2 regions of the Leucobacter sp. genome follow, and region 1 is predicted to be linked to the other one. Evidence: predicted binding sites of a transcription regulator. Region 1 holds the regulator's gene; the other holds the start of a gene.
What was found. The regulator LexA, encoded in region 1, represses DNA repair genes until DNA is damaged. The targets are predictions, from matches to a motif close to TCGAACANNTGTTCGA.

Region 1 (15,217 bases):
ATCTCACCTGCAAGCGGCGCGCGCTGCTCAGCATCGCCGCCGGCACGGCCTGCTACGTGATCCTGCTCAACCTCGTCTGAGGTGCGCGCCCGGCGCCGCGGGTGCGGCGGCGGCGTGCTCCGCCCGCGGGGAGCGCGCGGCGCTCAGGCGGCGACGGGACGCAGCCGCAGCGAGTCGACGCGCGCGGCGATGATCGCGTCGGCCGCCCAGCGCTGCTGCGCCGCGGCCACCAGCTCCTGCAAGCCCTCCCGGCCGAGGCCCGGCACGAGCCGCAGGATCACCTCGGTCTCGGGTGCGAGCAGGCGCGCCTCGGGATCCCCCGGCGCGAGCGCGATCCGGGCGACCCGGTGATCCTCCGCGACCGACGCGTCGAACGCGGCGATCACCGCGGGATCGGCCCAGGCCGGCAGCACCCGCGCACCCAGCGCCATCGCCTCGAGCTGGGTGCGGCGCACCCCGAACTCGCGCTCGGGAGTGCCCGGATCGACGATGATGAGGTCCGTCTGCTCCTGCGCGGCCGCAAGGGCGGCCTGCGGGCCGGGCACGGGGATGGGGCGCGCCTCGGGATTCCAGGACCGCATGGTCTCGACCGAGCTGAACACCGGCATCACACGGCGCCCGTCGGGACCCGCCACCGTCACGATCGAGAGCTCCTGCGACTTCTCGACCGCACGCCCCTCGGGGGTGATCCCCGTGTCGCCCGCCTCGGCGAGCAGGGGGATCAGCACGCGGCAGCCGGAGAGCGCGCGGATCGCCTCGGCGTGAGCGTCGGCGAGGCGCCGCAGCCGCTCGGCGTCCTCCCGATCCGCCTGCAGGGCCGCCTCGCGCACCGCCGCCACGGCCGCGGCGAACGCGCGGGGCGTCGCGCCGTCGTCATCGGCGAACGCGGTTCCGTGGTGGTCGAAGCTGCGGCCGGCCCACGGGAACCCCGCGGAGTCGGCCGCACCGCCCGGGACCAGGCTCTCGGGCACCCCCGTGGATCGCGGGGCGTCGCCGGTGGAGGGGAGACGTTTGATGGCCATGAAGGGCTCGGGGCCTACCTGCCGGCGACGTCGAGGGCGGCGGGCAGCGTGAAGGCGCCGTCGTAGAGCGCCTTGCCCACGATCGCACCCTCGACGCCCAGCGGCACGATCTCGCGCAGCGCGGCCAGGTCGTCGAGGCTCGACACCCCGCCCGAGGCGATCACCGGCCGCTCGGTGCGCGCGCAGACGCCCTTGAGCAGCTCGATGTTGGGGCCGCGCAGCGTGCCGTCCTTCGTGACGTCGGTCACCACGTAGCGGGGGCAGTTCGCATCCTCGAGGCGCTCGAGCACCTCCCAGATGTTGCCGCCCTCCTCGGTCCAGCCGCGGGCGGCGAGGGTCTCGCCGCGCACGTCGAGCCCGACCGCGATCTGCTCGCCGTAGCGCGCGATCACCGCGCGGGTCCACTCGGGGTTCTCGAGCGCGGCCGTGCCGAGGTTGACCCGGCGCGCGCCCATCTCGAGCGCCGCCTCGAGGCTGGCGTCATCGCGGATGCCTCCCGAGAACTCGATGTTCACATCGCCGGCGCGCTTGATGATCTTGCGCGCCACGGCGACGTTGCTGCCCCGGCCGAACGCGGCGTCGAGGTCGACCAGGTGGATCCACTCGGCCCCCTGATCGATCCAGTCGAGCGCGGCGTCGACCGGGCTGCCGTAGTTGGTCTCGGTGCCGGCCTCGCCCTGGGTGAGGCGGACGGCCTTGCCGTCCACCATGTCGATGGCGGGCAGCAGCTGCAGCTTGGGGCCGTGCGCGAGCTCGCTCATGTGTACGGTCTCCTTCGGTGTGGGGTTTCGAGAGTGCGGAAGCGCGTCTGCCCGTTCGGGATCGTCGCTCGGGCGACGCGCTCTAGAGGGTGGAGATCCAGTTGCGCAGCAGCTGGATGCCGGCGTCGCCGGACTTCTCGGGGTGGAACTGGGTGGCGCTGAGCGGGCCGTTCTCGACGGCGGCGACGAATCGCTCGCCGTGCTCGGCCCAGGTGACGAGCGGCCTGGTCGCCCCGACCGGCGCTGTGGCGCCAGCAGGATCCGGGCGGAGACGCTCCGCGTTTCCGCCCGATCCGATCCTGCCCTCGAGCGTCCAGTCGGTCGCCGCGTAGCTGTGCACGAAGTAGAAGCGCTCGTCGGAGATGCCCCGGAAGAGCACGGAGTCGTCGGGTGCGTCGACCGTGTTCCAGCCCATGTGCGGCAGCACGGGGGCGCGCAGCTCGCGCACGGTCCCGGGCCACTGGCCGAGCCCCTCGGTCTCGACGCCGCGCTCGACACCGCGCTCGAACATCACCTGCTCGCCCACGCAGATGCCCAGCACAGGGCGCCCGCCCGCCAGCCGCCGGTCGATCAGCTCGTCACCGCGCACCGCGCGCAGCTGCTGCATGACGGCGTCGAAGGCACCCACGCCGGGCACGAGCAGCCCGTCGGCCTCGGCGACGGCCCGCGCATCCCGCGTCAGCTCGACCTCGGCGCCGGCCCGCGCGAGCGCCTTCACCGCCGAGTGCACGTTGCCCGATCCGTAGTCCAGTACGGCGACGCGCTTGCGCGGAGACGTATCAGCAGAACCGCCCACGACCCGCTTCACGGTCACAGAGCGCCCTTCGTGGACGGGATGCCGGCGACGAGCGGATCCTTCGCCTTGGCCTGGCGGAGAGCGCGCGCGAACGCCTTGAACTCGGCCTCGGCGATGTGGTGCGGATCCCGCCCCTCGATCAGCCTGAGGTGCACGGTGAGACGCGCGTTGAGCACGAGCGCCTCGAAGAAGTGCCGCACCATCGAGCCGGTGAAGTGCCCGCCGATGAGGTGGAACTCGAAGCCCGCGGGCTCGCCCGAGTGCACCAGGTAGGGTCGGCCCGAGATGTCGACGACGGCCTGCGCGAGCGCCTCGTCGAGCGGCACGAGTGCGTCGCCGTAGCGGGAGATGCCGCTCTTGTCGCCGAGCGCCTCGAGAATCGCCTGCCCGAGCAGGATCCCGGTGTCCTCGACGGTGTGGTGCACATCGATGTGCACGTCGCCCCTCGCGCGCACCGTGAGGTCGGTGAGCGAGTGCCGCGCCAGCGCCGTGAGCATGTGGTCGAAGAACGGCACCCCGGTGTCGATGTCGGACTCGCCCGTGCCGTCGAGGTCGAGGCTCAGGCTGATCTGCGACTCGCTCGTGGATCGTTCGAGCGAGGCGGTGCGTGGGAGAGCGGTCATATGCTCGATTCTATCGGGCTTCGGCGGTCACCCCGGGCAGGCCGGCTCAGCGCGGCGGTGTGAGCGCCGCGATCGCGTCGATGACCGCGCCGGTCTCCTCCGCAGTGCCCGCGGTGATGCGCAGGTGCCCCGGGATCCCCAGGTTGCGGATGAGGATCCCCCGCGCGCGCAGCGTCTCGAAGACGGCGTCGGGATCGGCGAAGCCCCCGACCAGCAGGAAGTTGGCTCCGGAAGGGTGCACGTCGTAGCCGAGGCCCGCGAGCGCCGCGGCCAGACGGTCGCGCTGGGCGCGGATGTCGGCGACGGTGGCCAGCATCTCGGGGGCGTGCCGGATCGCGGCGGTCGCCGCCGCCTGGGTAAGCGCCGACAGGTGGTAGGGCAGCCGCACGAGGCGCAGCGCGTCGATGACTGCGGGATCCGCCGCGAGGTAGCCGAGGCGCACCCCGGCGAACGCGAAGGCCTTGCTCATGGTGCGCGAGACCAGCAACCGGTGGCGGCCGGGCAGCAGCGCGACGGCGCTCTCGCGCTCGGCGTCGAACTCCTGGTAGGCCTCGTCGACGATGAGGATGCCGTCGAAGGCGTCGTAGGCGGCGAGGATCACGTCGCGATCGAGCGGTGTGCCCGTGGGATTGTTGGGGCCGCACAGGATCGCGATGTCGGGCCGGTGCTCCCGCAGCGCCGCGACGACGATCTCGGGCGTGAGCGCGTAGTCGTCGGGACGGGGGACGGCGATCCAGTCGGTGTCGGTGCCCGACGCCAGGAGCGGGTACATGGAGTAGGTCGGGGTGAAGCTCAGCAGCGAACGGCCCGGCCCTCCGAAGGCCTGCAGGATCTGCTGCAGCACCTCGTTCGACCCGTTCGCGGCCCACAGCTGCTCCGCGGTGAGACCGTGACCGAGGTAGCCGGCCAGCGACTCGCGCAGCTCGGTGAACTCACGGTCGGGATACCGGTTGACACCGCGCACCGCCCGGGCGAGCGATTCGACGATGTCGGCGACGACGTCCTCCGGGATCGGGTGCGTGTTCTCGTTGACGTTGAGGCTCACCGGCACCGGGTCCTGGGGAGCGCCGTAGGGCTGCTTGCCCACGAGGTTGGCGCGGAGGGGCAGATCGCTCAGGCTGGTCACCAGGACAGTCTATTGGGATACTGGGCGCATGATCCCTCGCCCCCTGCGCGTCCGCCTGCTCAACGACTACGAGCTGGTGGTCATGGGGCTGCGAACGATCCTCGAGCCGTTCGCCTCGCGCGTGCAGGTGGTCGAGGTCGACGTGCGGGACACGGCAGACCGCGAGGTCGACCTCACGCTCTACGACACCTTCGGGCGGCCCCGGGCGGCGGGCGACGCGGTCGACGAGGTCGTCGCCGACCCGCGATCGGGCGCCGTCGTCGTCTACACCTGGAACACGCACGAGGATCTCATCGCGCGGGCGCTCGACCACGGCTGCCGGGGGTACATCGACAAGTCCTCGAGCGCCGCGGAGCTCGTGGGCGCCCTCGAGCGGATCCACGCCGGGGAGATCGTGACCTCGCCGGCGCGGGAGCACCCCGCCGAGGAGACCGCCGTCTCCGCCGGCGCCTGGCCGGGACAGCGGGAGGGGCTCAGCGCTCGCGAGGCGGAGGTGATCGCGTTGATCACGCAGGGGCTCACCAATCCCGAGATCGCCCAGCTGAGCTACATCACGCTCAACTCGCTCAAGTCCTACATCCGCTCGGCCTACCGCAAGATGGGCGTCGAGCGCCGCTCGCAGGCCGTGCGCTGGGGCATCGAGCACGGCATGCTGCCCGACGAGGGTGCCTAGGACGCGTCTGCATCAGCCGTTGCGCTGCGGCACCGCGGGAGCGATATCACGACTGGTGATCGGGAGCCCCCGGCTTCGCCGACTCGCGGCGTTTGCGGGATCTCCTCACCATGAAGACGATGCCGGCCACGAGGGCGCCTACGGCGGCCAGCAGCACGAGCATCGGAAGAACGGCGACTCCGGTAATCATGCGGCTCGACCTCGGACGTTTCTCTCGGGTGAACGGTTTCCAGGGTTCACCCTAGGTCGGCCCCGACCGTCACCTCTAGTACCCGAACGGGGGTCATTCTCGAAGTCTCATCGCGCGATGCCGGCCGATCTTCCTCGCGAATCTCCCGCTAGCGATCCCCTCGCGCCTCCCGGGAGGCCTCCGCCCGGCGGCCCGTTCGCGGCGGCTGCTAGACCGGGTAGGGCTCCGCGCGCAGGAGGCGGGCGAGGTGCGCGGCATTGGCGGCCGCCGTCGCCGTGGCGGCCGCGACGGGATCCGGTACCGAGTCGAGCTCCCGGTAATCCGTCTTCTGCATCGCCTCCCCGTTCCAGTACACCGCGGCCTGTGCGGGAATCGTGAAGCCGACGTCCCCGAGCGCCTGGCCGAGCACGGCGGAGATGTGGTGCGCGCCGTCCTCGTTGCCGACGACGACCGGGATCGCGACCTTGTCGAACAGGGTCGGCCGGCCGGCGTCATCCGTCGCCCCCAGTTCCGCGTCGAGCCGTTCGAGCACCCGCTGCGCCACGCTCGAGTGTTGTCCCAGCCAGGTCGGGGTGACGAGCACGAGGATGTCCGCGTCGAGCACGGCGCGCCTGATCTCCGGCCACGCGTCGTCCTGCCCCATGTCGGCCTCCACTCCCGGGAGGATGCGGTGGTCGACGGCTCGCAGCCTTTCGGCCGCGACGCCGTGCTGCGCGAGAGCGTCGAGCACCTGTCCGCCGAGCACGTCCCCGCTCGACGGCTCCGGCGCGACCTTGAGCGTGCAGTTGATCATGAGGGCCTTCAGCGATGCGTCCATGCCGACCACGCTAGAACGCTCGAGAACGATCGGGCAGGGGGTTTCGCCGTAGAGCGCTCAGCGCTACGGTCCGGCGCCGAAGCGAGGCGATCTTAGAGGAGCACGCGACCGAAAAGTACACCCCTCCGGGTGGTAGGTCTCGTTGATACCGTCGGTTCCCGCAGGGTCGTCCCTGTTCGCCCTCGGCCCCGGGGGCCGGCGATCGGGAACAATCACGAAGGCTCGTCTTGGGAACTCTCATCTACGGAAAGTCGCTGCGCTACGAGTTCGAGGACCGGACCCTCGAGCACGTGCGATTCGTGATCGCGGCGAAGCTGCGCAGGAAGGAGTCGTTCTTCCTCACCTGGGCGCCTCACGACACCGGGCGCAGCGGAACGATCTCGCTCTGGATCTCGCCGGAGATGCCCATCGCCTTCCAGTTCTCGGGCACCGTCCAGGGCCCGCTGTCGCGCGAGTGGATCGCCGCTCTCACGCGGCTGTCCTACGGCGACCGCGGTCTCGTGGTCGTGCCCGAGCGGGCGGTGCACGGACGCCGTCGCCCGTCGGGCTAGCCCCGACGGGCCTTCGGCCGCCCGATGATCGCCACGAAGGGCCGGCGAGCGCCTATCGTTCGGCGAGCGCCGCCTCGATCGCCTCGGCGAGTTCGGAGGTGTAGGCGATCTCGAGCATCTCGCCGTCGAGGAAGAACGTCGGCGTGCCGGTGACGCCGAGCGCCTCCCCCGCGGCGAAGTCGCGCTCCACGCGGGCCCGGGTCGCGGGATCCGCGATCGCGGCGTCATAGGCGTCGAGGTCGAGGCCGAGGGTCTCGGCGTAACCGCGGAATCGCGGCGCCTCGCCGGCCTGCTGCTCGCCCCACTCCCCCTGGGTCTCGAACATCATCCGGTACATGCCCTCGAAGTCGCCCTGCTGCGCCGCGGCCTCGACGGCCAGCGCAGCGTTCATCGAGTTGTGGTGGCCGGGCAGCGGAAAGTACCTGACCGCATAGTTGATCTCTCCGGCGTACTCCTCCCGCAGCTCCTCGACGGCGGGGTACACCATTCCGCACACCTCGCACTCGAAATCGAGGAACTCCACGAGCGTCGGAGCGTGCTCGCCCGCGGCGTCGAGCACGTGAGAATCCGCCTCGATCACCGGCGTCGACGCCCGAGTGGCGGCCGTCTCCTCTTCGGAGGGACGATCGAGAAGGGCGACGATGACGAGGATCCCGGTGATGAGGATCAATGCGGGAACGGTGATGAGCATCGCTCTCATCGAGGTGGTGAGTCGGGATGCGGGTCGGGTCGGTGCTGGGTCGGGCATGATGCCTCCTGTGCGGATGAGAGTCTGTCTGGACGAGTCGGGTCCGCCGTCTCGCGCACGCTCGAGGGGCGCGCCGCCGGTACGGGCGACGCACCGCTGCCCCGATCGCGGATCGCGAGCGGCGACACGGAGCGGACGATACGGCGTGACGATACGGCGCGGCGCCGATCAGATCCGGAGCACTCCGAGCACGTGGAGGCGAGGGCCGGCAGTCTCGCGGGAACGCAGCTGCGGGAGCGCCCGGCCCGCAGTGCGCGGGCCGCGACGCGACGCGCTCCCGGGCCCCCGTCGCACCGCTCGGACCGCGCAGATCGCGAGCCCGCAGAGGACGCCGAGCGCGCAGAGTTCCATCAGCGGGTCTCCGCCGGGATCCCCGGCGTGCCCGGCATCGGTCCCGGCGTACTCGATATCGGCACCAACGGCGAACGGAGCGACATCCGTGAGCGATGCGATGTCCGAGAGCGTCGACGATTCCGAGGCCGTCCGAGAGGTCTCGTGGTGCGCGCTCGCCCAGAGACCGACGGCGACCATGAGCACCGCGCACGCGATCGCGACGCCGCGGAAGAAGCGGATTCCCCGGTTCGCGCGACGCTGCTGCGAATCCGTGGACATGGGTGTCATTCTAGGGTCAGTGGCACTGCCGTCGCCGTGCTCGCAACGCTCGAATAGGTCAGTATGTACTGTATAGTCATCACATGCTGACCATAGGTTCTCGCCTCGACGTCATGAATCGTCTCGGCCGCGCCCTGGCCGACCCGACGCGCTCGCGCATCCTGCTGTCCCTGCTGTCGACTCCGGGCTATCCCGCGCAACTGGCGCGGGATCTCGAGCTGACGCGCACGAACGTGTCGAACCATCTCGCGTGCCTGCGCGGCTGCGGCATCGTGGTGGCCGAGCCCGAAGGCCGGCGGACCCGCTACGAGATCGCCGACCCGCACCTCACGGCGGCGCTCACCGCGCTCGTGGATGCCACGCTCGCGGTCGACGAGGACGCCCCCTGCGTAGATCCGGCGTGCACCGTGCCGGGATGCTGCTCGGACGGCCCGGCGCGGGAGACGATGTGAGCGAGGAGTGCTGCGGCCCCGCCACCCCCGAACCCGCCGCTCCGGCCGCGATGCCCGCCGAGCGCGACTCCGAGGCGGGAGTGCCCGCATGGTGGCGCGATCCGGCCCTCCTGCCCTCCGCTCTCGCAGGACTGCTGCTGCTCGCGGGATACGCCTGCGAGTGGGCGGGAGCGGGCGTCCCGGCGCTGGCGCTGCAGTTCACGGCGCTGATCGCCGGAGCCTCGACCTTCGTCCCGGGCGCGATCCGGCGGCTCCGTCACGGCGAACCGGGCGTCGGCCTGCTGATGACCATCGCCGCGATCGGTGCCGTGCTGCTCGGGCACATCGGCGAGGCCGCCGCACTGGCGTTCCTGTTCTCCCTGGCAGAAGCACTCGAGGATCGTGCGATGAGCCGGGCGAAAGCGGGCCTTCGCGCGCTGCTCGAACTCATCCCGCACACCGCGCGCGTGCGGCGCCCCGAGGGCGACATCACGATCGCGGGCGCCGACGTGCGCCGGGGCGAAGTGCTCGTCATCGGCGCCGGTGAGCGCATCGCCACCGACGGCGTGATCGTCGAGGGACGGTCGAGCGTGGACGCGTCGGCCGTCACGGGCGAATCCATTCCCGTGCTCGCCGGGCCGGGCGACCCGGTGGCGGCGGGAACGGTGAACGGCTCCGCGACACTGTGCGTCGAGGCGGTCGCCGATGGAACGGACAACTCGCTGACGCGGATCGTGGCGCTGGTTGCACAGGCTCACGCCCGAAAAGGAGCGCGGGCAAGACTGGCCGACCGCATCGCCCGGCCGCTCGTGCCGCTCGTCCTGGCGGCGGCCGCGCTCGTCGCGCTGTTCGGCATCGCGACCGGGGACCCCCGGCTGTGGATCGAGCGCGCCCTCGTGGTGCTGGTGGCGGCCTCGCCGTGCGCCCTGGCGATCGCGGTTCCCGTCACGGTGATCAGCGCCATCGGCTCGGCGTCGAAGCTCGGCGTGATCATCACCTCCGGCGAGGCGTTCGAGCGCTTCGGCACGATCCGCCGCGTCGCATTCGACAAGACCGGAACCCTCACCCGCAACGAGCCCGTCGTCGTCGACGTTCGGACCGCCGGGACCATCGACCGGCAGAGGGTGCTCGCCCTCGCCGCCGCGCTCGAGGCGAGCAGCGCGCACCCGCTCGCCACGGCGATCATCGCGGCCGCGCCGAGGCCCGGCTTGCGGGCGCAGGACCTCACCGAGGAAGCCGGTCACGGCGTCGAGGGCCGCGTGGACGGCCGGCGGGTGCGGGTCGGCAGCGTGCGCAGGCTCGGAGCAGGAGCACTGCGCCGCGACGCGGAGAGGATGGCCGAGCAGGGCATGACCGTGGTCGCCGTCGCGGAGGAAGAGGAGACCGTGGGCCTCATCGGCGTGCGCGACGAACTCCGTCCCGAGGCCGCCGAGACCGTGCGTCTGCTCGGCGGTCAGGGAATCGCGACCGCCATGCTGACCGGGGACAACGCGCTCACCGCGCGCGCTCTCGCGGCGCGGGCCGGGATCCTCGATGTGCGTGCGGAGATGCTTCCCGCAGACAAGGCCGAGGCGATAGAGGCGCTCGCGGCGGAGCGGCCGACTGCGATGGTCGGCGACGGCATCAACGATGCACCGGCTCTCGCAACCGCCACGGTCGGGATCGCGATGGGAGCGCAGGGTTCGGCTGCAGCAGTCGAATCCGCCGACATCGCGTTCACAGGGCACGACCTGAGGCTCATCCCCGCCGCGATCGCGCACGCCCGCAGGGGCCGTCGCATCATGACCGCGAACATCGTGCTCGCCCTGGCGATCATCGTCGCACTATTCCCCCTCGCGCTCTTCGGAGTACTCGGGCTGGCCGGCGTGGTGCTCGTGCACGAGTTGGCCGAGGTCGTCGTGATTCTCAACGGGATCCGAGCCGCCAGCCGCCCGAAGGACCCGGTGGGAGTCGCCAGGTGGCCTCGACGCGCGCTCGCTCCGCAGGGGTCGCGAGAACCTCAGATCCCCAGCTCATCGGCGGACACGACCGCCGGGCTCTCGGAGTAGCGCAGCGGCACCGCGATCGGCTGCCCCGCCTCGACCCCGGAGCCCTCGAGCTGGTTGAGCTGCACGATCTCGGCCACCAGGTCGCGCGGGTCGGCCGACGGATCGAGCTCGATGGCCAGCGACCACAGCGAGGATCCCGGCTGCACGACCGCGTAGTGGAACTGCTGACCGCCCTCGGCGTCGGACGCGACGGCCTGCGGCGCGCCGAGAGCGGCGACGAAGGCCAGCAGACCCGCCACGAGCACCGTGGCAAGGCCTCCGAACACCACGCGCCCCCGACGGGTGAGCCGCAGCTTGACCGCGCCGCCGTCGGCGGCGGAACCCGCGACCGACGCGATCTCGAGCGCGCCCTGGGCCGGAATCGTCTGCGCATTCATCGTGGTGTCCTTTCTGCTCGACCTTCGCCGGCTGCGCCGGGCGAACATCTGTTTCGAATATATCTTCGAGTTTCCGAAACCGCAAGCGATTCATCGAACACATGTTTCGATCTTTTCCGCGACACTCGAACACATGTTTGCCCGTGTTCGAAGTCAACGGCTAGGGTTTCGAGCAACGGGATCACTGAACCAGCAACCACTGACATTCACGGATCGCGTCACCCGAGCACCGCCCGGCCGAGAAAGGACAGCGATGAGCAACGCTGCCGCGCCCCATTCCGCGAAGCCCCTGAGCGAGAAGCAGCAGGCGATCCTGGAGTACATCGCGCGCTCCGTCGAGAGCCGCGGATACCCCCCGAGCATGCGCGAGATCGGCGACGCCGTCGGCCTCTCCTCGCTCTCGAGCGTCACCCACCAGCTCAGCCGCCTGGAGCTCGGCGGCTACATCCGCCGCGACCCGAACCGGCCGCGCGCGCTCGAGATCCTCGTCGAGCTCGCGGAGACGAGCAGCGCCATCGCCGACGCCCCGACGCAGCAGCCCGAGGAAGCCGCGTACGTGCCCCTCGTCGGCCAGATCGCCGCGGGTGTGCCCATCACCGCCGAGCAGCAGGTCGAGGAGATCGTGCCGCTCCCCCGCCAGCTGGTCGGCGACGGGCAGCTCTTCATGCTGCGCGTGGTCGGCGATTCGATGATCGACGCGGCGATCTGCGACGGCGACTTCGTCGTGGTGCGCCAGCAGCGCGAGGCCGAGAACGGCGACATCGTCGCGGCGATGCTCGACGGCGAGGCCACCGTCAAGGTGTTCCGCCGCCGCGATGGGCACACCTGGCTGCTCCCCCGCAACAGCGCCTTCGAGCCGATCCTCGGCGATCACGCCGAGGTGCTGGGCCGCGTAGTGGCGGTGTTCCGCTCCGTCTGAGCCGGCACCCGGGCCATCCCCAGGGCCGCGGATCCGAGTGGATCCGCGGCCCTTTCGCGTCCCCGACTTGATTTGTTAAACCGAGTATAAATAATCTTGAGAGCATGTCGCTCACGCTCACCGATTCCCCGACGACCCACACCGCACCGGTCGCCGAAACCGCTCCCGCTCGGACCCGATCCCGCGCCGTGCCCTTCATCACCGCCGGGCTGGCCCCCGATCTCGTCCCCTATCCCAGGGGACTGGAGCTGCAGCACGCGGCCGCGCAGCGCATCCGCGACGGCGCCGATCGCGGCACCGTGCTGCTGCTCGAGCACACTCCGGTATACACCGCGGGCAGGCGCGCGCTCCCCGAGGAGTACCCGCAGGACGGCACTCCCGTCGTCCCGGTCGATCGCGGCGGCAAGGTCACCTGGCACGGCCCGGGTCAGCTCGTCGTCTACCCCGTGATCCGCCTGCGCGAGCGCCTCCGGGTCGTCGACTTCGTGCGACTGCTCGAGCGGGTCGTCATCGAGACCGCGGCGGAGTTCGGCATCGCGGGCTTCCGCATCCCGGGCCGCGCGGGCGTCTGGGCCGAGACGGGAGCGCCGGCCCCCTCCAAGTTCGCGCAGATCGGCATCCACACGAGCGGCGGCATCGTCACGCACGGCCTCGCCGTCAACTGCAGCAACGATCTCTCCCCCTTCGCGAACTTCGTGCCCTGCGGCATCACCGACGCCGGAGTGGCCACCCTCTCCGGGCTCGCCGGCTGCACCGTCTCACCGGCGGACATCGCCCCCGTGCTCGAGGCCCGGCTGGCGGCCGCCCTCGAGGAGGCGGCCGAGTGAGCGCGCGGATCCTGCCGTCGACCGGCGCACGCCCCGAGCCCGAGGGCCGCAAGCTGCTGCGCATCGAGGCCCGCAACGCCGAGACGCCCATCGAGAAGAAGCCCGAGTGGATCAAGACCCGCGCCCGGCTCGGGCCCGAGTATCAAGACGTGCACGCGCTGGTGCAGAAGGAGGGCCTGCACACCGTCTGCCAGGAGGCCGGCTGCCCCAACATCTTCGAGTGCTGGGAGGATCGCGAGGCCACCTTCCTCATCGGCGGCTCGATCTGCACGAGGCGCTGCGACTTCTGCATGATCACCTCGGGCAAGCCGCTGCCCCTCGACACGGACGAGCCGCGCCGCGTGGCCGAGTCGGTGCGCACGATGGGGCTGCGCTACGCCACCATCACCGGCGTCACCCGCGACGACCTCCCCGACACCGGCGCGTGGCTCTACGCCGAGACCATCCGGCAGATCCATGAGCTCAACCCGGGATCGGGCGTCGAGGTGCTCGCCGATGATCTCGGCGGCCGTCCCGAGGACCTCGCGCAGGTCTTCGAAGCGGCGCCCGAGGTCTTCGCCCACAACCTCGAGACCGTTCCACGCATCTTCAAGCGGATCCGGCCGGGGTTCCGCTACGAGCGCTCGCTCGGCGTGCTCACGCAGGCCCGGGCGGCCGGCATGATCACCAAGTCGAACCTGATCCTCGGCATGGGCGAGACCCGCGAGGAGATCACGAGCACCATGCGAGAGCTGCGCGACGCCGGATGCGACATCCTCACCCTCACGCAGTATCTGCGCCCCTCGAAGCTCCATCACCCCATCGATCGCTGGGTGCGCCCCGAGGAGTTCGTCGAGCTGAAGGCCGAGGCCGACGCGATGGGGTTCGCGGGCGTGCTGGCCGGCCCGCTCGTGCGCTCCTCCTACCGCGCCGGCCGGCTCTGGGCCCAGACGATGGCGCGCAAGGGCCGCCCCGTCCCCGAGGCGCTGCAGCACCTCGCCGATCGGGCAGCCGAGTCGTTCCCCCAGGCGGTGTGACCCCGAGCCGCCCCGCGTTCCCATCCACCTGCATCCGGCTCCCACCCGCGCCCTCACCTGTACCCGTGCCACTCCCTCTCTTCGCGCGCCAGTAGATGTCACCAAACTGCCGCGGTAGCGACACCTACTGACGCGCGAAGACAGAGGCGGGTTCGGGCGGCGGGTGAGCGGGGAGGACGAGGCGGGTGAGCGGGCCGGCGCGGATCGGGACGAGGCCGACGGGTCGGTGAGACGAGGCCGGCGGGCCGGGCGAGCACCGGAACAGGCGAGCTGCGCCCGTCACCGCACCGGATCGGGCGTGAGCAGGTGCAGCTCGCGCAGCACGGCGAGCACCTGCTCGTGCCGGTTGAAGGTGTAGAGGTGGATCGACGGCGCGCCGCCGGCCAGCAGTTCGCGCGCCAGCTCGACCGTGTGCTCGACGCCGAGCTCGGGCGCGTACCCGCCGAGCTCCTCGATCTCGCGCTCGAGGCCCGCGGGCGCAGGCCGGCCCGCGAGCGACGCCACCTTGCGCAGCTGCGCGCTCGTCGACACCGGCATGAGGCCGGGCAGGATCGGGATCCGCAGCCCCGCCGCCTGCGCGTCGTCCACGAACGACAGGTACTCCTCGGCCCGGAAGAAGAGCTGCGTGATCGCGAACTGCGCCCCGGCCTCCTGCTTCGCGATGAGCCACTCGATGTCCTCGGAGCGGGAGCGGGACAGCGGATGCCCGTTCGGGTACGCCGCGACCGCCGTTCGCCCCACGCTCGTGAGCGGCGGACGCTCGGCGCGCGCCTCGGTGATGAGCTCCACGAGCTCGAGCGAGCTGAGGGAGCCCGCCACGCTCGGGTCCTCCTCTCCCAGGCCCCGGGGCGGGTCGCCGCGCAGCGCGAGGAAGTCGTGCACGCCCGCGTCCATGATGCCGTGGATCGTCTCCCGCAGCGCCTCGCGGCTCTCGCCCACGGTGGTGAGGTGCGCCAGCGGCAGTGCATCGGTGTGGTCGCGCAGGTACTTCAGCAGGTCGAGCGACGCGTCGCGGTTCGATCCGTTGGCGCCGTAGGTGACCGAGACGAAGTCGGGATCGGCCGCCGAGAGGTGCTGCACCGCATGCCCGAGCGCGAGCGCGGCGGCACCGCTGCGCGCGGGGAACACCTCGAAGGAGAACCGCGCCCGCGTCGGAGCGCTTCCGGTGAGGAGCACCGCGTTCACGAGGGCACGCCGTTCTGGACGACGGATTCCCGCGGCGCGGGCTGTCCGGTGACCCCGTAGCCGGCGTAGGAGAGCGGCTCCGCGGGTGCGCCTCCGCCCAGCTCCTCGCTCGCCAGCGCGGTGCCGCGCACGCGCGCGGCGATCTTGGCGAAGGCGACGTCGCGCGCGAAGTCCGGAGAGCCGTGACGCGGCTTCTCGTCGATGAGGTAGGGCGAGAAACCGCAGTCGTCGGTGGAGCCGAGCAGCTCCGCCGGGATGAACCGGGCCGCGCGCACGAGCTGGTCCCGGATCTGCTCGGCGGTCTCGAGCTTCGGGCTCGTGGGCTTCGTGACGCCGAGCAGCACGCGGGGGGCCGCGGTCTCCGCTCGCGAGCGCTGCCGCAGCTGACGGCCGATCAGCCGGGCCACGCGATCCGGATCCTTCTCGCTCGCCGCCTGCACGAGGAAGTAGCCCGCCTCGATCTGGAAGAGCTCGGGAATCAGCTCCGCATAGTCG
Region 2 (15,217 bases), on a different contig from region 1:
TCGAGGACTTCCTCTGGACCTACTACTCGGTGAGGCCCAACGAGCTGCGGCGCTGGCATCCCGGAGCAGGCGCGACGCTGCAGGAGGCCGCCCGGCAGCGAGAATCCTGGCGCTACTACGCGGCGGTGGCCGGCTCGCCCGCGGACGCCGCCGTCGACGCGGCCGCGTTCTTCGCGAAGCGGGGCGGCACGGTCGACTACGTGGAGCAGCTGCTCGCGGCCACACTCGGGCGCACCCCGAGATACGGCTGCTTCGGGCTGCACGAGTGGGCCATGGTCTACCGCATGACTCCCGAGCAGCTGCGGCACGCGGCGCTGCCGCTGCGCATCGGTCACGCCGCGACCGATCGTGTGGTCGAGACGCACCCGATCGGCTGCAGCCACTTCGACGCGTTCCGCTTCTTCACCGCCGAAGCCGCACCGCTCAACGCGCTGCGGCCGACGCGGGAGAACCAGCCCGGCATGGAGCAGTCCGGGTGCCTGCACGCCGGCATGGACGTCTACAAGTGGGCCGCGAAGCTCGGCCCGATCGTGCCGGGCGAGCTGCTGCTCGACTGCTTCGAGCTCGCCCGCGATATCCGCCAGGTCGACATGCAGGCCTCGCCCTACGACGTCACGGGATACACGGGCGCCGCAGGCGAAGCGCTGCTCCCGATTCCCGTCGAGACGGCCGCGGGCAAGCGCGAGTACGTGCGGCGGCAGCGGATCTTCGCCGAGCGCGGGAACGCGCTGCGCGAGCGCGTGCTCTCGGCGATCTCGATCGCCCGCGCGGCCCGGGGGGCGTAGGCCGCGCGGATCGGATCGGAGCCGCTCCCGCCTCGACCAGACCTCAGAAGAGCGTGGGCGCGGGATCGCCCGGCACGGCCGCCGCGAGACGCCGCTCGGGCGGCGAGGGCGCGCGCGGGGCGCGATCCCGACCCGACCACTCCAGACCGTAGCGCCGGATGAGCGGGCGGATTCGAGCGGCGAGCTCCATGCGGTACGCCTGCGGGGCGCGGCTGGCGCTGCCCGGGTAGAGGGAGCGGTACATCGGCAGCAGCTCCGGGTGCTCGCGCTCGAGCCAGGCGAGGAACCACGGCTTCACGTGCGTGCGCAGGTGCAGGGGGCCGTACATCACCGAGCGCGCTCCCGCATCGCGGATGTCTCGCAGCAGGGGCTCGAGCTGGGCCGCCGAGTCGGTGAGTCCGGGCAGCACCGGCATGAGGAACACGTCGGGTGCGAAGCCCGCATCGCGCGCCGCGGCGACGGTGGCGAGCCGCGCCTGCGTGCTCGGCGTGCCGGGCTCGACGGATCGCTGCAGATCGGGGTCGGCGACCGCGATCGACATCGCCAGCTCGACGGGCGCGCGCTCCGCCGCCTCGGCGAGCACCGGCAGATCGCGCCGCAGCAGGGTGCCCTTCGTGAGGATCGACAGCGGCGTGCGCGCGCGTGCGAGCGCCCCGATGACCCCGGGCATGAGCCGGTACCGGCCCTCGGCCCGCTGGTAGGGGTCGGTGTTGGTGCCCAGCGCCACCGCGTCGCCGCACCACGACGGCTTCGCGAGCTCGCGTCCCAGCACCTCGGCCACGTTGACCTTGACGACGACCTGCGAGTCGAAGTCGCGACCGGTGTCGAGGTCGAGGTACCGGTGCGAGCCCCGCGCGAAGCAGTAGACGCAGGCGTGGGAGCAGCCGCGATAGGGGTTGATGGTCCACGAGAAGGGCATGGACGACTCGCCCGGCACCCGGTTGAGGGCGCTCTTCGCGAGCACCTCGTGGAAGACGAGCCCGGCGAACTCGGGAGCCCGCACCGTGCGCAGGTGCCCCGGCACCGCGGCGACCTCGCCCAGCTCGAGGCCGGGCAGCGCCGCCCCCGACGTCGCCCCTACGCTCTGACCGCTCCACCTCACGCACTCATTCGAACATATGTTCGAATGAAAGTCCAGTCCGGACCGGAATGCGCGAGAGCGCGCCCCTCATCGAGAAGGGGCGCGCTCTCGCGGGTCGCCGCCGATGCCGCGGGTCGGCCGGAGTGCCCCCCGACCGCCCCGCAGCGATCCGCGCTACGCCCGCTTGCGGGTGCGGCGCTGCAGCACGAGCACCGCGGCACCGAGGCCGAGCAGCAGCGCCGCAGCCGCGACGATCCCGCCCACGGTGGCGCCGGTGGTGCTCAGGCCATCGCCGCGCTCACCGCCGGTGCCCCCGACATCGCCACGATCCCGGTACTCGTTGTCGAGCACCAGCCCGGCCGACGCGAGCGCCTCGGCACTCACCGTCACCGTCGCGGTACGGCCGTCGGAGTCGACGGTCATGCCCTCGCTCCCGGCGCTCCACTCGGCGCCGACCCACTCGGCGCCGGCGGGGTTCTTCCCGGCCTTCTCCGTGAGGGTCACCTCGGTGCCGATCGGGAAGCCGTCGATCGCGACGGACTCCTCCGGGGTGACCGTCACCTCGCGCCGCTGCTGCTCGCCGAGCAGATCGGTCCACTCCACGATGATCTCGAAGGCGGTGTCCTCCGGAACCATGCCCTCGCCCGAACCGCTGACGATCTTGGTCAGCTCGAGGCTGCCCACCGATGCCAGTACGCCATTGGTGAGGAGGAGCTCGTGCGCGCCCGCGGGCTGCACGGTCAGGGTGGCGGTGCCGTCCTCGTGCACGACGAGATGGTCGTCGGCACTCCAGACCGGGGTGAGCCACGTGAAGCGGCTGCCCTCGGCGGGCTTGGCCTCCGACAGCGTCACCTCGGTGAACGCCGGGAGATCCTCGCCGAACTCGACCGAGCTGCCGTCGGTCGGCACCACGAGCGTCTTCGACTGCGGCACCAGTTCGCCGCCCTCTGTGATGTTCCAGGTCGCGGTGACCTCGACCGTGTCGGGCACGTCGGCGTCATCGGCCAGGATGCCGTCGAACTGCTTCGAGAGCGAGAACGTACCGGCGGTCCAGTTCGCCTCGTTCGTCACGGAGACGAGCGTCACGTCGTCCTGCTGCTCGGAAACCACCACGGTCGCAGAGCCGTCTCCGGCATCGGTGACCCCCGTGCCGCCGAAGGAGATCGTGCCCCAGTCGACGGTGTCGATCGCGGGGCGATCGCCCTCGGTGATCGTCACGACGGTGCCCGCGGGCAGGTCGACGCCCAGGGGCGTCGGCTCGCTCGCATTGATGAGCAGCTCGCGCGACTGCGGTTCGCCGTCGGCGTCCTCCCAGGTCGCGGTGACCGGGAACTCCGCGTCGGCCGGCACATCGGCGACGGCTTCGCCGGCGAGCACCTTCAGCAGGCTGATGCCCGCAACCGACGTGGCGGCGTGGTTCTCGAGCACCACCGCAGCGTCGGCCGTGCGGCCGATCGTCACGATCGCGCTGTTCCCCTCGCCGGCCGCGACGTTCGTGCCGCTCCAGCCCGGTGCGCCCCAGGCGATGCTCGAGCCGTCCACGAGGGGCGTCTCGGTCAGGGTCACCTGCGTGCCGATGAGCAGGTCGTGGCCGAACGCGACGGGGGTGCCGTCGGTCGGAACGGTCAGCTCCTCGGTCTGCGGCTCGCCGCCCTCCTCCTGCCAGCTCGCCGTCACGGAGACCGCGCCGGGAACCGCCGGGTTCTCGGCCTGATCGCCGGTCACCAGCTTCGAGAGCGAGAAGGTGCCCACCGTGCGCGAGGCCGAGTTCGTCACGGTCACCGCCGCCGGGGTGGCCACGTGATCCGCGGTGATGGTCACCGGATTCGGCGAGACGACGGGGGTCGCCCAGGTGAGCGTGTCGTCATCGGCCGGCTGCGCCTCGGTCACCGTCACGACGGCCCCGATCGGCAGATTCTCCAGCGTCTCCGATTCGCCGCCCTTGAGCGTGAACGTGCGATCGGCCTGCGCGGGGACGTTGCTCCCCAGGCCGCTCACGTCGATCGCCGCGGTGAAGGTGAACTCCTGCTCCAGGGCGTTCGGGTGGGTCGCCGCGGTGCCCTCGATCACCTTCGCGATCTGCATCTGCCCGAGCTGCGCCTCGTTCGTCAGCTCGACGGCGACGTTCGAACGCGGGCTGATCGACGCCGTGGCGACGGTCCCGTCCTCGCTGAGCACGATGCCCTCGCCCTCCGCGAACCGCGGTGTGCCGAAGGACACGCCGGGCACGGTCGGGAAGGTCGGCTCGGAGAGCTCGATCGTCCAGCCGTTGCCGCGCTGGAAGTGCCCGCTCACGGCCTCGCCGTTCAGCGGGACCGCGAGGGTGTAGGTGTTCTCCGGCGTCGAGGCCCCGGGAGCGAACTCGCGCACCTGCACGTCGAAGGTCGTGCCGTCCGGCACGAAGGCCGCGCCGGCGCCCGTGATCTTCTTGGAGACCGCGACCGAGCCCTTGGCGACGCCCGTGCCCGTACCCGAACCGGAGTAGTTCATGGTCACCTTGCCCGAGCGGTCGACGCCCGATCCGGTGATCTGGTTCGTGTACTCGGTGCCGCGCGCGTCGATGCCGCCGCTCGTGGTGCAGGTGGTGTACGAGATCACATACTGGTAGTCGCGATCGAACTCGCCGCCCTCCGGCTGCCCGATCGTGAGCGTCAGCGTCTGCCCGTCGATCTCGGCGACGGTGAGGTCGGTGAGGTTCGCGGGGTTCGGGGTCAGCCCGCCGCCCGAGATCTGATCGAGCACGCGCACGTTCAGGCCCAGACGCGCCTCGAGCCCCTCGCTGGGATCGCCCGCCACGCAGACGCCGTGGGTCTCGCTGAGCACGTCCTCGAGCACGAGCTCCTCCAGGCCGTCGACCCGCTCACCGGGGATCGTGACGGTCCAGTCGAGCGTCGTGAACGCCGAGTGCTCGACCCCGTCGAGGGTCTTCGCCGCGGTGTTCAGGTTGCCGCTCTTGGCGTAGCTGCGACCGGGCACCTCGGCGGTCCCCGTGGTGACCTGGCCGTCGACGGAGGCGGAGTTCGCGTAGACCGTGCCGCCCTCGGGCAGCTCCTCGCTCGTCACGTACGTGTAGTAGGTGATGATGTAGCGCCAGTCCGAGGTCTTGAACGCGAAGTCCTCGGTGTTCTCGATCGCGAAGGTGACGTTGAACGCGTTGCCGCTCTGCGAGTTGATCGTGCGCTCGAGCTCGTCGGTGACCTCGCTCCGGCGATCGCCGCTCGGGCCGTACTGCTCGTGCACCGTGAGGCCGCTGATGGTGTCGGCGCCGACCTCGTGTCCGCTGCCGAGCGACTCGGCGAGGGTGAAGCTGTTCTTGCCGACGAGCTCGCTGCCCGGAACCGTGACGGTCCAGCGGATCTTCCCGTTGCGCTCGGTGCCGCCGAGCACGGAGCCCGACTTCGCCACGCTCTGGTGCCAGGGACGGTTGGTGACCTGCCCGATGCCGATGCCGGCCTCGCCCCAGCCCTCGATCTCGGCCGAGTTGGTGTAGACGGTGCCCGCCGGATCGATGTTGCCGTCCGGGGTGCAGGTCTGGTACTTGATGCGGTAGGTGACCCCGGCGTCGAAGCCGCCCTCGGGGGCGTTCAGGTCGATGCCGAACGAGGTGTCCCCCGGCGCGCCGTCGAACTCCGCGAGCTCGGTCACGTTGACGACCGTGTCGCCGCGCACCGTCTGCACGATGAATCCGGTGGGGTCGCACAACTCGTGGCCCGCTCCCAGCGTGTCGGTGATGTGGGCCACACTGCCCCCCGCGGCGACCAGCGAGGCGCCCGGGATGTCGACCGTCCACGTCATCGACCAGTTGTTGCCGTTCATCACGCCCGACTTCGACACCTCGTCGGGGAGCGTGATGCCGCTGTCGATGCCGCCCTCGCCGGGCAGCTCCACCACGCCGGAGACGCCGTTGAGGTCGAACTCGACCTGCTCCTCGGTGGTCTCCTGCACCGCGCGGGCGTCGAACTGGAAGGTGCCGCGGATCTCGTCCCAGCCCTCGACCGCTTCGGTGAAGGTGCAGGTGAGCACTCCCGTGCCGTTGTCGGGCACGCAGCTCGCCCAGGTGACGATCTCGCCGTCGCCGTTCGGCCCCGTGAGGTCGATCGGCGGTGCGGGCAGCACGAAGTCGAACACGTCCGGCAGGCCGAGCGTGAACGTCTCCCCCGGCTGCGGGTTCGCGTCCGTCGCGTCCCACTCGCCCGTGATGGTGAATTCGTCGTTCACCGTGAGCTGCCCGGTGAGCTCGTTCCCATCCGGGTCGGTCAGCTTGATGTTGGAGATCTCGACGTCGGGGTTCGTCCCGACCGCCTGGGCCGGAGCCGCTCCGACTCCGCCGACCACCAGAGCACCGCCGAACAGGGCTACGGCGAGCCCTCCGGCGATCCACCTCCCGGCACTTCTCATTGCACGTCTGAAAGCTCGTTTTCGCACGATGACTTCCGCTCCCTCTCCTTGGCATGACAAGACCGCCAATAGCTCGCTGTCCCCACGTCAGAGCTATTTCCCCTCCGTTATCCAACCGGAGGTATGGGTCAAGGACCTAGACAAAGGTCGAATAATTCACCCTGATCTTCACCCTTTGGCCAATCCCGCGAGGCGGCCGCAGGCCGGGGAGGGAGGGCCGCCGCACTCGTTCCCGCGCCCGGCCGACGCGCGGAGCGCTGAGAGGAGCAGCCCGGAACGACAGACCGCCGGCGCTTCAGACCGCCGGCTCCTCCAGCAGGCCCAGCACCGCGGCACGGGTGAGCGCGGCCTCGCGGGAGGACACCCCGAGCTTGCGATAGACGGTGCTCAACTGCGACTTCACGGTGTTGCGCGACACGAAGAGCCTCGCTGCGATCTCGTCCAGCGCGCCGGTCTCGGCGAGCGCCGCGAGCACCGCCTGCTCACGACGGGTCAGGCTCGCCACGGGCGCCTCCACGCTCTCGAACGATTCCGCCTCGGCGCCCATGAGCGAGACGATCGCGGGCGCGACGCCCGCTCGGAGCAGCGTCTCGCCCAGGGCGTCCCGATCTCGCGCGGCGACGGCGCGCAGCGGGGCACGCAGGCCCGCAGCCCGGATCAGCTCGGCGATGCGCCTCGCCACCGTCTCCGCATCCCGCCGGTGTCCGGCCCGCAGCGCCGCGCAGGCCAGCACCAGCTCGGCCTCGAGGCGGTTCCGCGGCGTCGGGGAGGGGGCCTTGAGCACCCGCTGAGCCTGCACCGCGGCCGCGGCAGGGCGATCCAGCGCCAGCTCGGCCCGCGCGAGGGCGAGGCGGCACGACGAGCTGTGCTTCGCGGACCGGGCGGCGATCCGCCGGGCGGCGTTCGGCTCCCCGGCGGCGAGGCGGAGGTCGGCCTCCGCCGCGTCCAGCAGACCGCGCGCCATCGCGGTTCCGGGCGTGGAACCCCGCTGTTCACGGAGGCGCGCGAGCCGCAGGAGCCCGGCATCGACCTCGCCCGCGAGACGATCGCGGCGCGCGCGGACCAGCGCGTACAGCGTCCAGTGCTCGACGATCTCGGCGATCGGCCCGGCCTCGGCGAGATAGCGCTCCGCGGCGCTCGGGTCGCCGTCTTCGAGGGCGAGCACCGCCATGCCGAGGTTGAAGAAGTCGGCCGGGCTGGATTCCCGCCAGCCCGGGGGCCACTCCGCCGCGTCCGCCTCGGCCAGCAGCCGCCGCGCGAGCGGCAGCTCTCCGCTCAGTGCCGCGAGGCCGGCGCGCAGGGAGAGCGGGTCGACCCGGTCGGCCCTTCCGGCCTCGATGTGCGCGGCATCCGCGAGTTCCAGGCATCGCCGGGCGAGATCGAGATCCCTGAGGTAGAAGGCGCCGATCCCGAGGTGCACCTGCAGAGTCGGCCCCATGCGGCCCAGCGCGCCGAAGTCCTCCTCCGTCAGCGCCGAGAGATCCTGCGCCGCCCGCCGGATGAGCGGAAGCGCCCGCCCGGAGAACGGCGTCAGCCGCAGCGCGGCCGCCTCGAACGCGCGGTAGACGACGCGCTCCCGGTGCAGGCCGCGGTTGGGGTGCAGCCGCTGGAACAGGGACTCCGTGGAGAGCAGTTGCAGTGCGCGCGGCCGGGTGCGCGGATCCATGTTGGAGAGCAGCACGAGCATGACGGTGAGGGCGGGATACCCGCGGAGGCCGGCAGCCGGGACACCGGTGAAGATCTCGTAGGTCTCGTCGCGCGTCTCCAACAGCTCGATCATGTTGGCGAAGACGACCTCGGTCGCGAGGGCGGGATCGTCCAGCTCGAACGCCGCCCGCAGGGCCTGCAGCGGATCCCGCGCGATGAGCGAGCCGCGCACCGCGGCGGCGACCAGGCGCCGCCGCTCGGGTGCCGGCACCTTCCGCTCGGAGTCCTCGAGGAGCACGCTGCGCATGAACGGGTGGAGGCGCAGCCAGTCGCCGTCCCACTCGGCGAGTCCCGCCTCGTCCAGCACAGCGGGCAGCTCCTCCGGGATCCCCCACAGCGCCAGGATCGCCCGGTCGACGCGGGGCAGGAGGGCGACGCGGTACGACGCCTCCGCGCGTCCGGGGCGCTCGGCGAGCACCCCGTGCACCCTGCGCCGGAGTCGCTCCCGGGCGCCGGAGACCCGTCCGAGTGCCTCATCCGCCTCGGCCCGCACCGCGATCGCGAGCCCCTCCGACCGGCGCAGCAGCTCCTGCCGGGCGGCGTCGTCGTCGAGCAGGCCGGCTTCGCGGAGCTCCTCCAGGGTGACGCGCAGATCCGACGGCCCGATGACATCGAGCGCCGCGTCGGACGCCGCCGCGATCTCCCGAACGGTCCGGGCGCTCCGCGTGGCCACGACCGCGCGCAGCCCCGGGGCGCGGTCGATGAGCCCGCCGAGCCGCTCGAGGTGCGCACCGTCGATCCGCTCCCCGGCATCGATCACGAGCACACCGGCCTCAGCGGCGGCGAACGCCTCGATATCGGCGAGCGGCAACCCTCCGCCCTCCGGCTCGCACCAGAGCAGCGGCGTGTCCACCGAGGCCGCCCACGAGGCGATCAGCGTCGTCTTCCCGGAGCCGAGCGGACCGTGCACGACCGTGATGTCGGGCCAGGAGGCCAAGCGCTCCACCAGGCGCGGCCGGGGGAACGCGCTCGCCGGCACCCGAGGGGCGCGCCAGTCGCCGCGGGCTGCTCCCACATCCATCACCACCTACGCACGGCACCGTCACGAGGTCGCGCCGCGAATCGGTCCTCGAGGCGCACGAGATCCCGGCTGCCACTCCGGTGATCTCACTCTAATACCCGGAACGCGCGGGGAGGATCGGGGGCGCGACCGGCTCCGGCCCGGGGGCCGGCCCCGGGGCGCATCGAGACGCCCGGTCACGAGCCCGCGAAGCGGCCCCGGCTACTCGACCTCGCCGGCGAGCCGGGTGTGGTGCTGGATCACCTCGGCCACGACGAAGTTGAACCACTTCTCCGCGAACTCGGGGTCGAGGTGCGCGTCCTCGGCGAGTGCGCGCAGCCGCGCGGTCTGCCGCGCCTCCCGGGCGGGATCCGAGGGCGGCATGTCGTTGTCGGCCTTCAGCAGGCCCACCTCCTGCGTGCAGCGGAAGCGTTCGGCGAGCATGTGGATCAGGGCGGCATCGATGTTGTCGATGCTGGCGCGCAGCTGCTCGAGTCGTTCCTGCGGCGTCGGCTCGCTCATACGGCCGCCTCTCAGTCGAGCAGATCGTGGCGCACCACGACCTGCTCCCGCTCGGGGCCGACGCCGATGGCGGAGATGCGGGAGCCGCTCATCGCCTCGAGCGCCAGGATGTAGTCCTGCGCGTTCTTCGGCAGATCCTCGAAGCGGCGCGCACCCGAGATGTCCTCGGTCCACCCCGGGAACTCCTCGTAGATCGGCTTCGCGTGGTGGAAGTCGCTCTGGTTGACCGGCATCTCGTCGTGCCGCACGCCGTTCACGTCGTAGGCGACGCAGACGGGGATCGTCTCGAGGCCCGACAGCACGTCGAGCTTCGTGAGCACGAAGTCGGTGACGCCGTTGATGCGAGCGGCGTAGCGCGCGATCGGCGCGTCGTACCAGCCGCAGCGGCGCGGACGCCCGGTCGTCGTGCCGTACTCGTGGCCCACGCGGGCCAGGTGCTCGCCGTTCTCGTCGAAGAGCTCCGTCGGGAACGGACCGGCGCCGACGCGGGTGGTGTAGGCCTTGACCACCGAGATCACGCGGTCGAGCTGGTGCGGGGGGAGGCCCGACCCCGTGCTGGCACCGCCCGCGGTGGCGTTCGAGGAGGTGACGAACGGGTAGGTGCCGTGGTCGATGTCGAGCATGGTGGCCTGACCGGCCTCGAACAGGATGGTCTGCTCCTGCTGCATCGCCTCGTGCAGCAGCAGCCCGGTGTCGCACACCATCGGCTCGAGCATCTCGCGGAAGCTCAGCAGGTCCTCGGTGACCTCCTCGGGCGAGATGGCGCGCCGGTTGTAGATCTTGACGAGCACCTGGTTCTTGAACTCGAGCGCCGCCTCGACCTTCTGCTGCAGGATGCTCTCGTCGAAGATGTCCTGGATGCGGATGCCGACGCGGTTGATCTTGTCGGCGTACGCGGGGCCGATCCCGCGCCCGGTGGTGCCGATCTGGCGCTTGCCCAGGAATCGCTCGGTGACCTTGTCGAGCGTGCGGTGGTAGGCCGTGATCACGTGGGCGTTGGCGCTGACCTTCAGCTTCGACACGTCGACGCCGCGGCTGCTCAGCGCATCGAGCTCCTGCTTGAGCACGCCGAGATCGATGACCACGCCGTTGCCGATGACGGGCACGACACCCGGGGTGAGGATGCCGGAGGGGAGCAGGTGGAGCGCGTACTTCTCCTCGCCCACGACCACGGTGTGGCCGGCGTTGTTGCCGCCGTTGAACTTGACGACGTAGTCGACACGGCTGCCGAGCAGATCGGTCGCTCGCCCCTTCCCCTCGTCGCCCCACTGGGCACCGGTGATGAGCACTGCGGGCATCTCAGCCCCTTCCTTCGGCTTAGGCAGTTACCGAGCCAGTCTAGCGAGGCCCGCCGACGGCCCCGCTCAAGAGCCCGCGCCGCCTCAGCCCGCGGGAGCCTCGATCCGCTCGATCGCCTCCGGATCCGCGCCGTCGAGGAACTCGGTGAGCCGATCCACCTCGCTCTGCTCGCCGATGTGCGCGGCCGCGCGACGCAGGGCGTAGAGCGCGCGCAGCACGCCGCGGTTGGGCACGTGGCTCCACGGAACCGGACCCGCGCCGCGCCAGCCCGACTTGCGCAGCGCGTCGAGGCCGCGGTGGTAGCCCACGCGGGCGAAGGCGTACGCCTCGATCTCGCGCCCCTCCGCGTCGGCGATATCGGCGAGCACCGCCCACGCCAGGGGCGACTCGGGGTGCGCGCGCACGACGGTCTCGGGATCCGCGCCCGGCTGCTGCGCGGCGGCCACCGCGGGATCCTCGGCCAGCAGAGTGGGCTCGGGGCCCAGCAGGTTCTCTCCGATCATGGGGCCAGTCTATTGCGCGCCCCCGCGTCGGATCCCGGCGCCGGTCTCCCCGGCTACGGCGCCAGTCGCAGCGAGAGGAGCACGCGCTTGAGCGTCGTGTACTCCTCGGTCCCCATGAAGGCGCGCGCCTCGTCCATCGAGGCGAAGGTGCGCGGCGGCGCGGGGTTGGCCTCGGAGCCGTCGACCTGCACCGCGTCGGCGAACGCCATAGGCCCCTCCTGCACGCGCAGCAGGTTGTAGTACATGCAGCTGGGGGCGGGCGCATCGTCCGACACCGACAGGCTGGTGACGACACGATCCGCGAGCTGTGCGGCGCGGAAGACGAAGCGCGGCGGCACCGATTCGACAGGTGCCGCGTCCGCCGGCGGCGCATAGCCCGGCAGTTCGAGCGCCTCGCTGTCGAGCTCCTCGATGGTGAGCACGGGCAGCGCGTCGGTGCAGGCTCCCCCGAGCCCCTGCACCCCGGTCAGCAGATGGAGCCGCACCGCGCCGGCGGCGTCGAGCACCTCGAGCTGGTACTGGTCCTCCGCGGCGTACTCGGACGGGATCTCCCGCACCTCCCAGTCCGGCGGCACCTCGAAGCTCTGGGGGAAGCGCGGGTCGGAGAAGCGCTCCCACGGCTCCTCGGTGGGCTCCGGCGTCGGGGCCGGAGTGGTCGGATCCGGGGTGGGCGTCGGCGAGGGGGTCGCGGTCGTGGGAGGCGGCCCGGGCTCCGGAGCGCACGCGGTCGCCCCGGCGCACAGCAGGATCGCGACCGCACCGACGAGGATCCGCGCCCCGCGCGGGATCCCCGACCGCCCCGTCCCCCGCGCGACCGCCATGGGCTAGCGGAAGTTGACGAACTGCAGGGCCACGTCCACGTCGGCCCCCTTGAGGAGCGCGATGGTGGCCTGCAGGTCGTCGCGGCTCTTCGAGCTGACGCGCAGCTCGTCGCCCTGGATCTGCGACTTCACGGTCTTGGGGGCCTCGTCGCGGATCAGCTTGTTCAGCTTCTTCGCGGTCGCCTGGTCGATGCCCTCCTTGAGCTTGGAGTCGATGCGGTACTCCTTGCCGCTCGCGTACGGCTCGCCGCTGTCGAGCGCCTTGAGCGAGAGCCCGCGCTTGATGAACTTCGACTGCAGCACGTCGAGCACCGCGTTCGCGCGCTCCTCGGTGCTGGCCTTGATCTGGATCGACTCGCCGCTCAGCGACACGTCGGCACCGACGCCCTTGAAGTCGTAGCGCTGCTCGACCTCCTTGCGGGCCTGGTTGACCGCGTTCTCGACCTCCATCGAGTCGATCTTGCTCACCACGTCAAACGAAGAATCAGCCATGCCCTCAGCCTACCCCGCATCCACCTCCTCTCGCCCTGCCCCGCCCGCGCCCCGTGCCCCTGCCCCGCCCGCGCCCTCGATCCCCCGGCTGAGTGTGCGCAGATCGTCGGAATCCCCCTCGAGTTCCGACGATCTGCGCACACTCAGACGCAGCGCACGAGATACGGGCCACCCAGGACGACGACGCATGAGAGGCACCTGCGCCTGTCCCTGTCCCTGCACCTGCACCTGCACCTGCACCGAGCGGATCCGCATCGACGAATCTCAATGCCAGGCATAATCTGGGCGAATAGTTTGTTAGGATACTCGTTGGCTCGGGCGCAGTGGCTCCGCGGTCGGGCGGGAGATCCGCGCGCGCGGATCCTGCGCCCCTCTTCTTTCCACTCGCTCCGAAAGGAACACGAACGTGTCCGCAACCACGGCAGCCCCGCAGCAGGCCCGCCGCCTGCCCAAGTGGGTCACCTCCTTCGGCTGGCAGATCCTCGCCGCCCTCGTGCTCGGCCTCGTGCTCGGCGGCATCGCCATGTCGCTCGGCCCCGACGCCGAGGGCAATACGAACGGCCTGCACGCCACCCTCGCCACCATCGGCGGCGGCTACGTCTCGCTCCTGCGCGCCGCCGTCGTGCCGCTCATCTTCACCGCCATCGTGTCGAGCATCGTCGGCCTGCGCCGCGTCACCAACGCCGCGCGCCTCGCGGGGCAGACCCTGCTCTGGTTCGCCATCACCGCGCTCATCGCCGTGACCATCGGCATCGCGCTCGGCGTCGTGCTGCGACCGGGCGCCGCGGCCTCGCAGGCGGAGCTCGAGACCGGCGATCCCTACACCGTCGGCACCTGGTGGAACTTCCTCACCGGCCTCATCCCCTCCAACTTCCTCGGCCTGACGGTGGGCGGTTCGGCCGACCTCGAGACCGGCGCACTCACCGCGAGCCCCGGCTTCAACGTGCTGCAGGTCATCGTGATCTCCGTCGCCGTGGGCATCGCGGCGCTCAAGATCGGCGAGAGGGCCGAGCCGTTCATCCGCCTCACCGAGTCGGCCCTCGCCGTGATCCAGAAGGTGCTGTGGTGGATCATCCGCATCGCCCCCATCGGCACGCTCGGCCTCATCGGCAACGCGGTCGCCGAGTACGGCTGGGACAAGATGGGCTCGCTCACCTGGTTCGTCGCGGTGCTCTACCTCGGCCTCGCCATCGTGCTGTTCGTCGTCTACCCCGTGCTCGTGAAGGCGCACGGGCTGTCGGTGCGGCAGTACTTCTCGGGCGTGTGGCCGGCCGTGCAGCTGGGCTTCGTGAGCCGCTCGTCGATCGGCACGCTGCCGCTCACGCAGCGGGTCACCGAGCGCAATCTCGGTGTGCCGCGCGGCTACGCCTCGTTCGCCGTGCCCCTCGGCGCCACCACCAAGATGGACGGCTGCGCCGCGATCTACCCGGCGGTCGCCGCGATCTTCATCGCCCAGTTCTTCGGCATCGAGCTGACGATCGTGCAGTACCTGCTCATCGTGCTCGTCTCGGTCGTCGGCTCGGCCGCCACCGCGGGCACCACGGGCGCCACCGTCATGCTGACGCTCACCCTGTCGACGCTGGGGCTGCCGCTCGAGGGCGTCGGCCTGCTGCTCGCGGTCGATCCGATCATCGACATGGGCCGCACCGCGGTCAACGTCGCCGGCCAGGCGCTCGTGCCCGCCATCGTCGCGAAGCGCGAGGGGATCCTCGATCTCGACCTCTACGACGCGCCCCGCAAGGGCCTCGCCTTCGACAACGACGACGTGGCGGCTGCCGAGGCCGCGGGCTCCGGCTCCGGACCCTCGCCCGACGAGATCCGGGATCCCGAGCCGGCCGCTCGTCCGTAGCGGATCCGCGCGATCGCCGAAGCGGGAGTCGCCCTCTGCTGCCGTCCGAGAAGGAGTGCAGCGGAGGCGCGGCTCCCGCTCTGCGTTTCGCGGCGGGTGGGAGACGGAACCGCTCGCCCGGATCTCGTCGCGGGCTCCGGAGAAAATTTCCGGGGCGGTGTCGATCCACGCGGTTCCCATTCGACGTATTGAGTGAGAGGGTCGAGAAGAACCCTCCCGGCGAATTGGAGAACATCATGAAGTACATGCTGATCATGCGCGACACGGACGAGGCGTACGAGGCGTCGAAGGAGGTGCCGTTCGAGGAGATCCTCGAGGCCATGGGACGCTACAACGAGGAGCTGATCAAGGCCGGCGTCATGGCGGGCGGCGACGGGCTCGCGCCGCCCGAGGAGGGGTTCGTCGTCGATTTCTCGGCCGATCCGCCGCTCGTCACGGACGGCCCCTACGGCGAGACCAAGGAGCTCTTCAACGGCTTCTGGATCCTGGAGGTGTCCTCCCGGGAGGAGGTCGAGGAGTGGGCCAAGCGCTGCCCCCTCGGCCCGGGCAGCAAGCTCGAGGTGCGCCGGATCCCGGGCATCGACGAGTTCCCGCAGGACAACGAGTGGGTGCAGAAGGAGAAGGAGCACCTCGCGAACGCCGAGGCCCGCGCCCAGGAGCGGACCTCGGCGGAGTGAGGCGAGCGGCCGGGACGGGGCGGTGCGCGACGCGGGCAGGCCTGAGCGCGGCGCGCGGCGCCCCGCGCGCGGGCCGGAAGGCG

Region 2: ACWKZU_RS18790 (Rv2578c family radical SAM protein) is a predicted target of LexA. The motif match lies at 1,896-1,911, and genes of this name have one in related genera.

The regions. Positions count from the first base shown of each region.
Region 1 covers NZ_JAIVPF010000086.1:80,800-96,016, forward strand. The annotation lists gene ACWKZU_RS17560 (branched-chain amino acid transporter permease) at 1-80, shown strand, start outside; gene ACWKZU_RS17565 (SseB family protein) at 144-1,022, opposite strand; gene priA (bifunctional 1-(5-phosphoribosyl)-5-((5-phosphoribosylamino)methylideneamino)imidazole-4-carboxamide isomerase/phosphoribosylanthranilate isomerase PriA) at 1,037-1,783, opposite strand; gene hisH (imidazole glycerol phosphate synthase subunit HisH) at 1,866-2,597, opposite strand; gene hisB (imidazoleglycerol-phosphate dehydratase HisB) at 2,594-3,202, opposite strand; gene ACWKZU_RS17585 (histidinol-phosphate transaminase) at 3,249-4,328, opposite strand; gene ACWKZU_RS17590 (response regulator transcription factor) at 4,357-5,001, shown strand; gene ACWKZU_RS17595 (hypothetical protein) at 5,048-5,191, opposite strand; gene ACWKZU_RS17600 (flavodoxin family protein) at 5,400-6,008, opposite strand; gene ACWKZU_RS17605 (DUF7882 family protein) at 6,236-6,559, shown strand; gene ACWKZU_RS17610 (DsbA family protein) at 6,612-7,307, opposite strand; gene ACWKZU_RS17615 (hypothetical protein) at 7,476-7,919, opposite strand; gene cmtR (Cd(II)/Pb(II)-sensing metalloregulatory transcriptional regulator CmtR) at 8,003-8,371, shown strand; gene ACWKZU_RS17625 (heavy metal translocating P-type ATPase) at 8,335-10,398, shown strand; gene ACWKZU_RS17630 (hypothetical protein) at 10,350-10,775, opposite strand; gene lexA (transcriptional repressor LexA) at 11,029-11,694, shown strand; gene lipB (lipoyl(octanoyl) transferase LipB) at 11,799-12,521, shown strand; gene lipA (lipoyl synthase) at 12,518-13,537, shown strand; gene ACWKZU_RS17650 (methylenetetrahydrofolate reductase) at 13,817-14,722, opposite strand; gene ACWKZU_RS17655 (hypothetical protein) at 14,719-15,217, opposite strand, start outside.
Region 2 covers NZ_JAIVPF010000096.1:646-15,862, forward strand. The annotation lists gene ACWKZU_RS18785 (3-methyladenine DNA glycosylase) at 1-785, shown strand, start outside; gene ACWKZU_RS18790 (Rv2578c family radical SAM protein) at 829-1,887, opposite strand; gene ACWKZU_RS18795 (DUF5979 domain-containing protein) at 2,041-6,264, opposite strand; gene ACWKZU_RS18800 (LuxR C-terminal-related transcriptional regulator) at 6,560-8,992, opposite strand; gene ACWKZU_RS18805 (chorismate mutase) at 9,194-9,493, opposite strand; gene ACWKZU_RS18810 (adenylosuccinate synthase) at 9,505-10,791, opposite strand; gene ACWKZU_RS18815 (DUF3151 domain-containing protein) at 10,876-11,295, opposite strand; gene ACWKZU_RS18820 (hypothetical protein) at 11,349-12,116, opposite strand; gene ACWKZU_RS18825 (YajQ family cyclic di-GMP-binding protein) at 12,120-12,608, opposite strand; gene ACWKZU_RS18830 (dicarboxylate/amino acid:cation symporter) at 13,015-14,457, shown strand; gene ACWKZU_RS18835 (YciI family protein) at 14,694-15,134, shown strand.